4 regions of the Rhodoferax fermentans genome follow, and region 3 is predicted to be linked to each of the others. Evidence: predicted binding sites of a transcription regulator. Region 3 holds the regulator's gene; each other region holds the start of a gene.
What was found. Region 3 encodes sigma-54, which starts transcription at its own class of promoters, with help from an activator protein. Its sites were predicted from a motif close to TGGCANGNAANCTGCTTT; they were not measured.

Region 1 (3,210 bases), 1.1 Mb from region 3:
GGCACATCTGCTATTTAAGCTGGAGGAACGCCTGGCGATGGCGTTCTTTGCAGCCACCTCTATCTTTGTACTGATCGGGGCTGCCACCCGGACGGCGGGTGTGCCCGTCATCTGGGCAGTGGACCTGGCCCAGCTCAGTTTTGCCTGGGCGTGTGTGCTGGGCGCTGATCTGGCGCTCAAGAAAAACACCCACATCGAAATCGACATCCTGACCCGCAAGCTTCCGCGTTCGGTCAGGAAGGTGTTGGCCATCATCTGGTTGATCGCCATCGCCTTTTTCCTGGGCTTCCTGGTCTGGTATGGCACCAAGCTCACACTGCAAAACATGGAACGTGTGCTGGGTGATGTCGGTATCAGCTACAGCTGGGTCACCGCGTGTATCCCGGTGGGTTCATTCCTGATGCTGGCCACCGCTGTCACACGTTTGTGGCGCGGTCTGACCGGGCGCGAGGTTCTTTCACTTGAAGGTCATGACGGGACGGCGATATGAGCGGCATCCTTACTCTTCTATTTTTGGTGCTGATGTTCCTCGGCATGCCGGTGGCGTTTGCGATTGGCATCTCGGCCGTGATGTTCTACATCTTTGGCCCGGTTCCGCCTGAAATTGCGGTTCAGAAAATTGCCACCGCAACCCAGTCCTTTCCGTTGCTGGCGGTGCCTTTGTTTGTGTTTGCCGGGCATTTGATGAATGCCTCGGGCATCACCAGCCGTTTGATCTCCTTGTCCACCGTGCTCACCGGCTGGATGCGTGGTGGTCTGGCGCAGGTCGCCATCATGCTCAGCGCCTTGATGGGGGGTGTGTCGGGCTCGGCCGTGGCCGACGCTGCGATGGAAGCCCGCATTCTGGGACCGGACATGATCAAACGGGGCTACACCCGTGGTTACACCAGCGCAGTGATCGCGGTGGGCTCACTGATCACCGCCACCATTCCGCCCAGCATCGGGCTGATCCTCTACGGCTTCATGGGCAATGTGTCCATCGGCCGCCTGTTTGTCGGCGGTATCGTGCCAGGCGTGTTGATGACCATTGTGCTGATGAGTGTGGCCTACATCGTGGCACGGCGCCGTGGTTACACCGCCGAGCTCGCCAAACCGCCAACGTTCAAAGAGATCGCGAATCGCATGTGGGAATGCAAATGGGCGCTGATGTTCCCGATCCTGCTGATTGTGGGGATCCGTTACGGGATCTTCACCCCCTCAGAGGCCGGTGCGTTTGCGGTGGCCTACGCGATTTTTGTGGGTATGGTGATCTACCGTGAACTGTCACTTGACGCACTGCTGAATGCGCTGCGCCATGCGGTATCAGACATCGGCATGATCATGCTGATCATCATGTTCTCGTCGATGATCGGTTACATGATCACACTCGAAGGTGTGCCTCAGGATGCGGCGTCCTTCCTGGTGGGCATCACCGAGAACAGGATCGCGCTGATGCTGTTGTTGATCACTTTCATCATTGTGCTGGGCATGTTCCTGGAGGCCACTGTGATTGTGCTGTTGGTGACCCCGATCCTGATGCCCATCATCATGCGTGTCGGCATTGACCCGGTGCATTTTGGTCTGGTGATGATGACCTGCGTGACCTTGGGCGGCATGACACCACCCGTGGGTGTGGCGATGTTCACCGTCTGCGGCATTCTCAAATGCCCGATGGACGAGTACATCAAGGAAGCGTTCCCTCTGCTGGCTGCTGTGATCGGTTTGGTGATCCTGATGATTGTGTGGCCGACCAGTGTGTTGTACTTGCCCAACCTGGTGTTTGGTGCGGGTTAAGACCTGACTGTCCCCCGTCAACGGCCCCCTTGTTTGAGCACTGTCTCGGCAAGGGGGCTTTTTTTTGTCGCAATTCCTTCAAACCTGCCAAATTTCCAGCCCAAGAAGGACAGTCCGAGCCAATAACACCGGTCTGATGGCCATTTGACCCTGGCACCAAAAATGCGATGACTCCTGCATTCACCCCATCAGGAGTATTCCATGTCGACTTTGCTCAAGGCCAGGATTGCCGACGTGTTTGAAGAACCTGGTTGTGACAAGAACCAGGGCAAAAGTGAGAAGGAGCGCAAAAAGGGCTGCACGGCACAGCTTGCACCCGGTGCTGCGGCGGGTGGCTGCGCCTTTGATGGCGCCAAGATCGCCTTGCAGCCGATTGCGGATGTGGCGCACTTGGTACACGGCCCCATTGCTTGTGAAGGCAACTCCTGGGACAACCGGCACAGTGCCTCAAGCGGCCCGCAGATTTACCGCACCGGTTTCACCACCGACATCAACGAACTCGATGTGATCTACGGCGGTGAAAAACGCCTGTTCAAATCGATCCGCGAAATTCTGGAGAAATACGACCCACCTGCGGTGTTTGTTTACCAGACCTGTGTCACCGCATTGATTGGTGACGACATCGAAGCGGTGTGTCAACGCGCCAGCGAGAAATTTGGCAAACCCATCATCCCGGTCAACGCGCCGGGTTTTGCGGGCATCAAAAACCTGGGCAACAAACTCGGTGCCGAGGCGCTGCTGGACTATGTGATTGGCACGGTGGAGCCCGAGTTCACCACCCCCTATGACATCAACATCATTGGTGAATACAACCTGGTGGGTGAGTTGTGGCAGGTCAAACCGCTGCTCGACGCCTTGGGCATCCGTATCTTGTGTTGTATGGCCGGCGATGGGCGGTACAAGGAAATTGCCAGCGCGCACCGGGCCAAGGTGAACATGATGGTGTGCTCCAAGTCGATGATCAACATCGCCACCAAGATGGAGAAGCGCTGGGGCATTCCTTACTTTGAAGGTTCTTTCTACGGCATTGGTGACATGAGTGACAGCTTGCGCCAGATCGCCAGACTTCTGGTGCAGCAAGGCGCGCCGGACGAATTGCTGGGCCGCACCGAGCGTCTGATTGCCGTGGAAGAAGCGCGTGCTTACCAGCGCATCGAGCAATACAAACAACGCCTATCTGGCAAACGGGTGCTGTTGATCACCGGGGGGGTCAAGTCCTGGTCGGTGGTGGCGGCGCTGCAAGAGGCCGGGCTTGAGATTGTGGGCACCAGCGTCAAAAAATCCACCAAAGAAGACAAACAAAAGATCAAGGAGATCATGGGGGATGACGCCCACATGATCGACAACATGACCCCGCGCGAGATGTACAACATGTTGCGTGATGCCCGCGCCGACATCATGCTCTCTGGGGGGCGCAGCCAGTTCGTGGCGCTCAAG
Region 2 (3,210 bases), 460 kb from region 3:
GGCAAAGCACATATTCCCAAAATCAGGACAACAATAATGGGAAATTTATGAGAGATACGGATGCTCTTATGGTTCAAAGATGTTTCGAGACTGCCCATGATCATGCCTGCAGGAAGCAAAAAATAAGCATACTGTAGTGGATATTCCAACATTGAATGCACGCCCAGCACCATTAGGAAAAGAAAACTCATCAGCTGTGCGAGGTTCGTGAGATTTTTGGCTGTTGACAAGAACCACCAAATCAAAAAAATGCTGATGCCAAGTCCTAATGGAATTCCATTCCACAAAATCAAATCAATGAAGAGGTTATGAGCTTGCAAAAAACTCCCACCGAAGGATATTTTTTCATCCATCATCAAAAATTGAGCGTGCCCCAGTTGTCCCCAGCCGAAACCGAAAAATGGCTCGTGGACTGCGGCCTTCAAAAACATCACCCAGGCTGCCCAACGAGGGTCGTTTGAAGCGGATCGGTACTCTACCGGCAAACCACCTCCAAGTGCTTCGTTGATTGTTGTCAAATTGAGAACACAGACAGCGAAAAATATTGATAATCCTAGGATGCCGTAAATAAATGACTTCGAAGGGATCAATTTATGCCAGATTAAACTTGCTACAACTATAAGCATGACATTGAGCCAAGCTGTTCGAGATTCGGTTAGGGCTGTACCGAATAGAAATAAAGCAGCTATTAAAAGAGCTGTGTATGGTCCAATGAGTTTTCTCCAGAATCCCCACCAACAAGCTAGTGTTCCCAGCAACAATAGACTTGCAAGTTGATTTGGCTGAGCCATATTGGCATAATGTCGAGTTCCTGAAGACATTAATATCCAGGGGCCAATACTATCTAAACGAAAGAACTGATGTAACTGCAAACCAATAGATATTGCAGATGCAATTCCAATTGACAGAAATAAATAGTCGCCGACTTGATTTGGTGTAGTCTTTTCCCATGCTGCACCGGTCAATATAGCCAACGAAAAACCAAAAATGTAGGTTGCATTAATCCATGCAACTCCGAATATGGGAATTAAGTTAAAAATATACTGCAGGGCAGGGATTGTGGCAATGAATAAGCAGGTTGCTGATGCAATACTCCATTGCATCTCAAAATTTTTTCTTGCGAAAATAAATATTGAAACAATTAATAGTATTGTTGAGCACCATGCATCCCCATGAAATCCAAGCCAAGGTATCGAGTGGTTTGGAAGTATCCATGCCAGTGACAATGCAACAGCAGCAAAAGCCAACCAAAACCTACTAATTATTGGATTCATATTTGACAAATAAAAATGGGGAGCCATGCTCCCCATTTTTTGTGTAAATCAGTTTACTTGCAAGAAGCTGGCAGCCATTTCGGGGTTCCAGAACCTGCGCATTTCCATTCAGTAATTTGGCTTGACACCAATGTGGGTGTTAAAGTGACGATCAAGTCGTTTGCTGCAACGATTTGCCCGGACACAGTAATAACCCCAGTAGTGTCGCCAACACTAAGACCCTTCGCATACTTGGTAGCGACGAATCCATCTCCACATGCAGCCGACAGACCGCTCAGTCCATTGGATTGGACAACCTCACTCACACATGTGCGGGCTGCACTAGCCGCTAAGACAACTTCAGATGCCTTGGCGCGGTTGGTGTAATCCTGATAAGCTGGCAAGGCCACAGCCGCCAAAATACCGATGATTGCAACCACAATCATCAATTCGATCAGGGTAAAACCCTGTTGCATAGAACGCTTCATGACTAGCTCCTTGAGGTGAAGAAAAAGAAAACGGTAACCCTGCCCAGTCAGCAGCTTCCGTGCCAGGGATGTTAGCGGGCTTGGGGTGGCTTTCCAAGCGACTTTTTGGCCAAGTGCGCGTAATAAGTCCTCAAAATGCCAAGCCATTTTTGTCACTTTGCGCGCTCTGTCTGACAATTTTTGTCACCTCATTGAGGTGTGAAACATGTTTGTGGAGGTGCATAGGTTTGCCAGGCCTTGTGTGAACCCATCATCAAGCCTATTGAAGCAATGACCTGGGTCGACGGACGATGCACATCTGATTGGCATGGCATGACAATCTGCGAATCCCAATACAAGGATCCTCCACCATGAACGAACAAAACGGTTACGACATTGAAGACCTGCATGTGGGCATGACCGCCACATTGGCCAAAACCATCACCGAGGCTGACATTCTGCTGTTCTCAGCGGTGTCCACCGATGTGAACACCTTGCATCTGAATGAGGAGTACGCCGCCAGTACACCGTTCAAGGGGCGTATTGCCCACGGCATGTTGTCGGCCAGTCTGATCTCGGCCGTGCTGGCCAACCGTCTGCCCGGCCCTGGCACGATTTATCTGGCGCAGAACCTGACATTTCTGGCGCCGGTGCGCCCGGGTGACACGGTGCAAGCCACCGTGACCGTGCTGGAGATGGGTGACAAGGGTCGGGTCACGCTGCAAACCACCTGCCGCGTCAAAGACGTGGTGGTGATCGACGGCCAGGCCCAGGTCAAGATTGGCTCGTCGGCTCGGCGCGCTGCCAGTTTGGCGGCCGCTTCTCGATAAACGCCTGCACCCCTTCGAGCGCGCTGTTGTCCATCATGTTGCAGGCCATGGTTTGGGCAGCGTCCAGGTAGGCGGCTTCGATGCCGTTTTCCAGCTGGCGGTAAAACAGGCTTTTGCCAAGCGTGATCGCAGCGCGGGGTTTGGCCAGGATGTTATCGACCAGGCGGGCCAACTCTGCGTCTAGCCGGTCCGGCTCGGCCACGCGGTTGACTAAGCCTTCTGCCAGGGCTTTCTGGGCGTTGATGAATTCACCGGTGACCAGCATCTCGAACGCCGCCTTGCGCCCCAGGTTGCGCGACAGGGCGACACCGGGGGTGCTGCAAAACAGGCCCAGATTGACACCACTCACCGCAAAGCGAGCGTTGCTGGCCGCCACCGCCAGGTCACACATCGCCACCAGCTGGCAACCCGCCGCCGTGGCCACACCCTGCACCCGGGCGATCACTGGCACCGGGAACTTCTGGATGCTCATCATCAGCCTGGCGCATTGTTTGAACAGCGCCTGGTAGTAACTGTCTGAGGGTTGGGCGCACATCTCGCGCAGGTCGTGCCCGGCACAAAAGGCTTTGCCAGCGGCGGCAATCACCACCACAGACACGCTGTCATCGGTGGCCAGGACATCCAACTCGTGTTGCAAGGCAGACATCAGCGCCTCGGACA
Region 3 (3,210 bases):
ATCCACCGGCGCGCCCGCCTCGGGCTGGGTTACCTGCCCCAGGAGGCGTCGATTTTTCGCCGCCTCAATGTGGAGGACAACGTGCGTGCGGTGTTGGAGTTGCAGCTCGATGAGCGCGGCAAGGGCCTGAGCAACGACGAGATTGAAAAACGCCTGACTGCGCTGCTGCAAGACCTGAGGGTGGACCACCTGCGCCAGTCCAGCGCTTTGTCGCTCTCGGGGGGGGAACGCCGCCGGGTCGAGATTGCCCGGGCGCTGGCGACCAACCCGCGGTTTATCCTGCTGGATGAACCTTTTGCGGGCATTGACCCGATTGCGGTGATCGAGATCCAGCGCATCATCAGTTTCCTGAAAAACCGGGGCATTGGCGTGCTGATCACCGACCACAATGTGCGCGAAACCCTGGGCATTTGTGACCACGCCTACATCATCAGCGACGGCACGGTGCTGGCGCAGGGCACCCCCGCCGACATCGTCAACGACGCTGATGTCCGCCGGGTGTACCTCGGTGAACATTTCCGCATGTGAAGCTATGACCCCCACGCTTGTCACGATGTGTACTGCGCTGCCCCCCGAGGGGGCCGCGTTTTTGCTTGGGGCGGCCCGTCGCCAAAACATGACCCCTGATCAGTCATGAAACAAGGCCTGTCCTTACGCGTCTCGCAGCATCTGGCGCTCACACCGCAGTTGCAGCAGTCGATCCGTCTGCTGCAGCTATCGACCCAGGAGCTGAGCCAGGAAGTCGACCAGATGCTCGACGAAAACCCGTTTCTGGACCGCAACGTCGAAGAGGCCGAGCGGGAGTCCTTTGGTCTGGCGCAGGCCGACGCACCGGTCAGTGCGGCGGACCGTGAGGCTGAAGTTGCTACTTATTCAGCAGCAGAGTATCCAGACACTACAAGGGCCAAGTCCGAAAATGACCATGAAGAAGTCGGTGTGTCGTCTGACGACATCCCGAGCTGGGACGGTGATGGCACCGTCAGCATGGCGCCCGACGACGGCGAGTGGGGCGGTGAGGCCGCGGCCCGTGGCAACAACCTCAGCGGTGACGACGAAATGGACGCCACCGAGCTGGCGCGCAACCAGGAGTCGCTGCAGAGCTTTTTGCACCGCCAGGCGCTGGCGCTGCGCCTGGGGGCTGAGGACAGTGCCGCGCTGCGTTTCCTGATCGAGTCGCTCAATGACGACGGTTACCTGGAAGACACACTCGACGAGCTGGCGCGTGGCCTGGCCGGTGAGGACGACCCGGAGCAGATCGAGCAACTGGTCCACCACTTCACCGTGGCTTTGAGCCTGCTGCAAAGCCTGGAGCCCACTGGCGTGGGTGCCCGTGGCCTGGCCGAGTGCCTGAGCCTGCAGCTGCAAGCCCTGCAGCGCAACACCGATCTCAGCGACGAGTTCGACCCCGACGTGATCAAGGTCGCGCTGGCCATCTGCCGCCAGCCGATGGACCTGCTGGCCCGGCGCGACATCAAACACCTGATGCCCTTGTGTGGTGCCAGCGACCCCGCCGTGCGTGCCGCCATCACCCTGATTGGCCGCCTGGAGCCCAAGCCCGGACGGCGGTTTGTGGATGTGGAACGCAATGTGGTGGTGCCCGATGTGCTCGTGGTCAGGGTGGGCAACGGTGGCAACGCCAACTTCAGCGTGCGCCTGAACCCCGAGGTGATGCCGCGCCTGCGCGTGCACGACATCTACGCCAACGCGCTCAAGGGCCACAAGGCTGGTGGCAGCGAGGCCTCCAGTGCGCTGGCACTGCAGCAGCGTCTGCAAGAGGCGCGCTGGTTCATCAAGAACATCCAGCAGCGTTTCGACACCATCTTGCGGGTGTCCACCGCGATTGTGGAGCGGCAAAAAAGCTTCTTCATCCACGGCGAGCTGGCCATGCGCCCGCTGGTGCTGCGCGAAATTGCCGATGAGCTGGGCCTGCACGAGTCCACCATCAGCCGCGTCACCACCGCCAAATACATGGCCACGCCTTACGGCACCTTCGAGCTCAAGTACTTCTTTGGCTCGGGCCTGGGCACCGAATCCGGTGGCAACGCCTCCAGCACCGCAGTGCGGGCGCTGATCAAACAATTTGTCGCCGCCGAAAGCCCCAAAAAACCGCTGTCCGACAACCAGATCTCCGACATGCTCAAAGAGCAAGGCATCGAATGCGCCCGCCGCACCGTGGCCAAATACCGCGAAGGCCTGCGCATTGCCCCGGCATCGTTGCGCAAGGAGCTGTGACATTTTTGGCGCCACCCTGCTGTGCCCTCGAGGCGGCATGGGGCGCGAAGCCATCCCCTCGACGACCCTGAGGAAAGAATACCTATGAACCAACTCCAACTGTTCCTGCCCTGCGCCGCTGGCGTGGAAGACTACCTGGCCACCGAGGTCTTGCGCATCACCGAACTGCCGCCCGGCTGCATCACCAAACAGCGTGGTGGGGTGGCGGTGCGCACTGGTTTTGCCCACGCCATGTTGCTCAACCTGTACAGCCGTCTGGCGCAGCGCGTGCTGGTGTTGCTGAGTTACACCGAATACCGCAGTGAGCAGGACCTGTACCGCGCCGCCAGCGAAGTCACCTGGGAGCGCTGGTTCACCCCGCGTGAGAGCATCAAGGTCGAGATCACCGCCCAGCACAGCCCACTCAACAGCCTGAACTTTGCCGCGCTCAAGATCAAGGACGCCGTCTGTGACCGTTTTCGCACGGTGGCCAACGGCGTGCGCCCGGACGTCAACACCCAGTGGCCCGATGTGCGCATCTACGCCCACCTGACCACCGACAGTTGTTCCCTCTACATCGACACCTCGGGTGAACCGCTGTTCAAACGCGGCTGGCGTGTGGATAAGGGCGACGCGCCTTTGAAAGAAACCCTGGCCGCCGCGATGATCGCCGCCAGCGGCTGGCTCGACGGCGAGGGTGACCTGCAGCCGCTGTACGACCCGTGTTGCGGCAGCGGCACGATCCTGATCGAAGCCGCGCAAATGGCCTGCAACATGCCCGCCGGTGGCCAGCGTCGTTTTGCCTTCGAAAAATACCTGCCGTTCCGCAAGGCCGACTGGGACGCGATGAAACAAGAAGCGGCTGACGCCGTGGTGATGCCCGACGCCGACCAAAAGCCCCTGCTGTTTGGTAGCGATGTGGCCCACCGTATGGTCGACTTTGCCCAGCGCAATGCTGAGCGCGCCGGCGTCGCCCAGGTCATCGAATTCCGGGGGGGT
Region 4 (3,210 bases), 780 kb from region 3:
CTGGTGCGGCCGCACCCAAGCTGGTCACGCGCGACATGATCAGTCGCATGAAACCGGGCGCCGTGGTGGTCGATGTGGCCATTGACCAAGGCGGCTGCTTCGAGACCAGCCACGCCACCACCCATGCCGAGCCAACCTACCTGGTGGGTGATGTGGTGCACTACTGCGTGGCCAACATGCCTGGCGCTGTGGCGCGCACCAGCACCTTTGCGTTGAACAACGCCACCATAAGCCACGCGGTGGCACTGGCCAACAAAGGCTGGAAACAGGCCCTGCGCGACAACCCGCATCTCAAGGCTGGTTTGAATGTGTGTGACGGCAAAATCACCTACGAAGCCGTGGCGCGAGACCTGGGATATGACTACGTCAGCGCCGACACAATGCTATAAATTGCATACCTATCAGCCCTTATAAAATAAGGGCTAGAGGCCAAAAAGACATAAAAAAAGCACCGTATCAGCGGTGCTTTTTTTGTACCACAAGGCTTGATGATCAGATTGCTTTTGACTTGCGGCGACGGGTAGCAACAAAACCTGCCATGGCGATACCCATCAGAGCCAGGGAACCGGGTTCGGGAATCTTGCTGGGTGGTGGCGGGGCTACTACATTCCCCGCCACAGACAACACTTTGAAATAGTCGTTGCCAGACCCCAAAGTACCACCTGCGGTCTCTTTAGATGAGCCAAAACCTTCACTGTAAGCACTGATCAGCCACCAGCTGGATGAGGTGTTGGTGCTGTTCACGCCCCGCGCACCAGACGAGCTCAGATCCGCATAATTGCCGACCAGCTCCCAGCCCCCGGAAGACATATTGGTGACTGAGAGACCAGCTGGCGTTGGAGAGGCAGAGGTGCCTATGTACCGAAATACACTGATGTCGGCATCTCCACCACCGTTGTTCCAACCGATCTTGACACTGTCCAAATCAATCTTGGCACTACCAAAATTCAGCAAAATCATGTCTGTGTAGCCATCGTTATCCATGGAATGCTGCGGTGTCCCCGAGTCGTTCACAGCACCGTTGGCCTGGACGCCCAAACCGCCATCCCAGGATGTCAGAGTTGCTGCAGCAAACGTCCCGGATGTTCCTGTGGTCGAAAAGGCGGACACGCGGACGCTGGGTGATCCTGCCGTGGATCCAGCCTGCGCGGCACAACCACCGGCTGCTTCGGTAGCGTTGCATTCGTTTGTCGGGTTATTGTCACCAAACAACCAGGTTGCGCCCGCGAATGCAGAAGAACCAAACGCGGCAGCGGAGGCCAAGGTCAGTGCCTGAACAATTTTCTTGAGAACAACGGTTTTCATAATCTTATTTCCTTATACCTACGATGTCTAACCGTAGGCAAAGCCTTCAAATGGGGTGCAGCTATCCCGAATAAGCGAAATCTGTGCCAACAAGAACTTTCTTTTAATTTTCAATCAGTTACAGTTTGCAACGATGAAAACCCTGTCAATGTTGTAAACAATATCGACAGGGTGTGCTGGCACACGGTGTCATTTCAGGGTCTGCAGTAAAGCGCGCGCGTCAGCGCCAGCTTCAAAGCTTGCCCCCCCTTTCAACGCCGCCTCCAATTCCTCGCGCGCCTCGTTATTGCGTCCGGTTTTCGCCAACACCGCCGCCAGGTGATAACGAATCTCGGGGCTGGCGGGCTGGCGCAGGCGGGCGTCGCGCAGCAGTTGCAGGGCGCGATCGGTTTGGCCAGCCTGGAACAATGCCCAGCCCAGGGTGTCGATGGCGTTGTAGTTGGTGGGTGCTTTGGCCACAGCTTGTTCAGCCACGGTGATGGCGCTGGGGTCTTTCAGGCGTAACAAGACGTTGGCCAGGTTGTTCATGACGTCGCTGTCGTCTGGAGTCAGCTTCAGCAGAACCTCAAACGTATTTTTGGCAGCGGCAAACTGGCCATTACGAGCATAGGCGTTGGCCAGCGTTTTTTGAGCGATGGCATCTCTGGGTCGTGCTTTGACCCAGCTCTGGGCCAGTTGCAAGGCGGGTTTGCCACCGTCCTGGCTACTCAACGCCCCAAACAACTTGAGGAAGCTGCCAGTGGACGGCTCCAGCTGGTGGGCCTGTTTGTAGAACGCCTGCGCTTGCTGCGCCTGTCCGCGCGACTGGGCAATATCGCCGAGCAGGCCTGGGCCGACGGCACGCTTGGGGTATTTGGCGACGATTTCACGCGCGCGTTGTTCGGCTTTGGCGGGCCCACCCTGCATCAGCTCCAACTCACTCAACAACGCCAAAGCGGGCAGGTAGTCTGCAGAAGTTGATATCGCCTTGTCCAGGCTGTAAGAGGCCCCAGCCCAGTTCCTGACAGACATTTGCAGCTGTGCAATATCCACCTGCTGACCCGGGTTATAGGCGGCCACCCGGGTGGCCGAGGTCAAACTGCTTTTGGCACCCACGGTGTCGCCATTGGCAATTTGAGCCCGCGCATACATCATCAGCACAGGCAAATCGTCAGGGGCTTTGGCGGCAGCCTTTTTAACGGCATCAAGCGCCGGGCCGGGCCGACCGCGCTGCAGGTGAAAGTCTGACAGCGCCAATGCCCAGCGAGTGTCTTTGGGGCCCGACAGGTCAGTGGCTTTCTCCAGCCAACGCTGGGCGTGCGCTTCCTGGCCGCGCCGGTCTGACAGCAAGGCCATCTCGTACATGGCGTCGGTGTCTTTCTCGTTGTCTTTCAGAATGGCTTCCAGGCGGGTCTCGGCGACATCAAACGCCCGGGTGGCAATCTCAACCCGGGCCAGATTCAGCTTGGGTTGCACAAAGGCCGGGTCCAGCGCGATGGCTTTCTCGAACGCGGCTTTGGACTCGGTCACCTTGCCGCTTTGGCCACGCGCCATGCCCAGCAAGTTGTAAAACCCGGCGTTATTGGGTTGCTGTTTGACCAAGGTGTCCGCCAAAGTCACGGCCTTGGCCGCCTGGTTGTTGCGCAGGTACAGACCAATCAGGGTGGTGGCCGCTTGGGTCTGGCGCGGGTCTTTTTTGAAGGCCGTCTCCAACTCGGTCATGCCACTGCCTGCCTGACCGCTGCGGATCAGGCTCAAACCCAGCACCGAACGAAATTCAGGACGGTCCTGGGTTTGCAAGGCCTGCTGCATCAGGGCCGTGGCTTTGGCGTTCTGGCCTTTGGACATCAGAGCCCCGGCCAGCATCGTCATAGCCTGGCCGTCGTTGGGGCTGCTCCGCAGGTAAGCCTCCAGCAGATCGATAGC

Region 1: nifE (nitrogenase iron-molybdenum cofactor biosynthesis protein NifE) is a predicted target of sigma-54. The motif match lies at 1,925-1,942, and genes of this name have one in related genera.
Region 2: RF819_RS10115 (pilin) is a predicted target of sigma-54. The motif match lies at 1,789-1,806, and genes of this name have one in related genera.
Region 4: xdp1 (exosortase-dependent surface protein XDP1) is a predicted target of sigma-54. The motif match lies at 1,377-1,394, and genes of this name have one in related genera.

The regions. Positions count from the first base shown of each region.
Region 1 is NZ_MTJN01000002.1:2,803,703-2,806,912, forward strand. Features, by position in the region: gene RF819_RS13160 (TRAP transporter small permease) at 1-490, shown strand, start outside; gene RF819_RS13165 (TRAP transporter large permease) at 487-1,773, shown strand; gene nifE (nitrogenase iron-molybdenum cofactor biosynthesis protein NifE) at 1,975-3,210, shown strand, end outside.
Region 2 is NZ_MTJN01000002.1:2,125,599-2,128,808, reverse strand. Features, by position in the region: gene RF819_RS10120 (PglL family O-oligosaccharyltransferase) at 1-1,301, opposite strand, end outside; gene RF819_RS10115 (pilin) at 1,328-1,741, opposite strand; gene RF819_RS10110 (MaoC family dehydratase) at 2,092-2,550, shown strand; gene RF819_RS10105 (enoyl-CoA hydratase) at 2,495-3,210, opposite strand, start outside.
Region 3 is NZ_MTJN01000002.1:1,664,155-1,667,364, reverse strand. Features, by position in the region: gene lptB (LPS export ABC transporter ATP-binding protein) at 1-528, shown strand, start outside; gene rpoN (RNA polymerase factor sigma-54) at 634-2,232, shown strand; gene RF819_RS07950 (THUMP domain-containing class I SAM-dependent RNA methyltransferase) at 2,317-3,210, shown strand, end outside.
Region 4 is NZ_MTJN01000002.1:2,441,996-2,445,205, reverse strand. Features, by position in the region: gene ald (alanine dehydrogenase) at 1-389, shown strand, start outside; gene xdp1 (exosortase-dependent surface protein XDP1) at 493-1,305, opposite strand; gene prsT (XrtA/PEP-CTERM system TPR-repeat protein PrsT) at 1,495-3,210, opposite strand, start outside.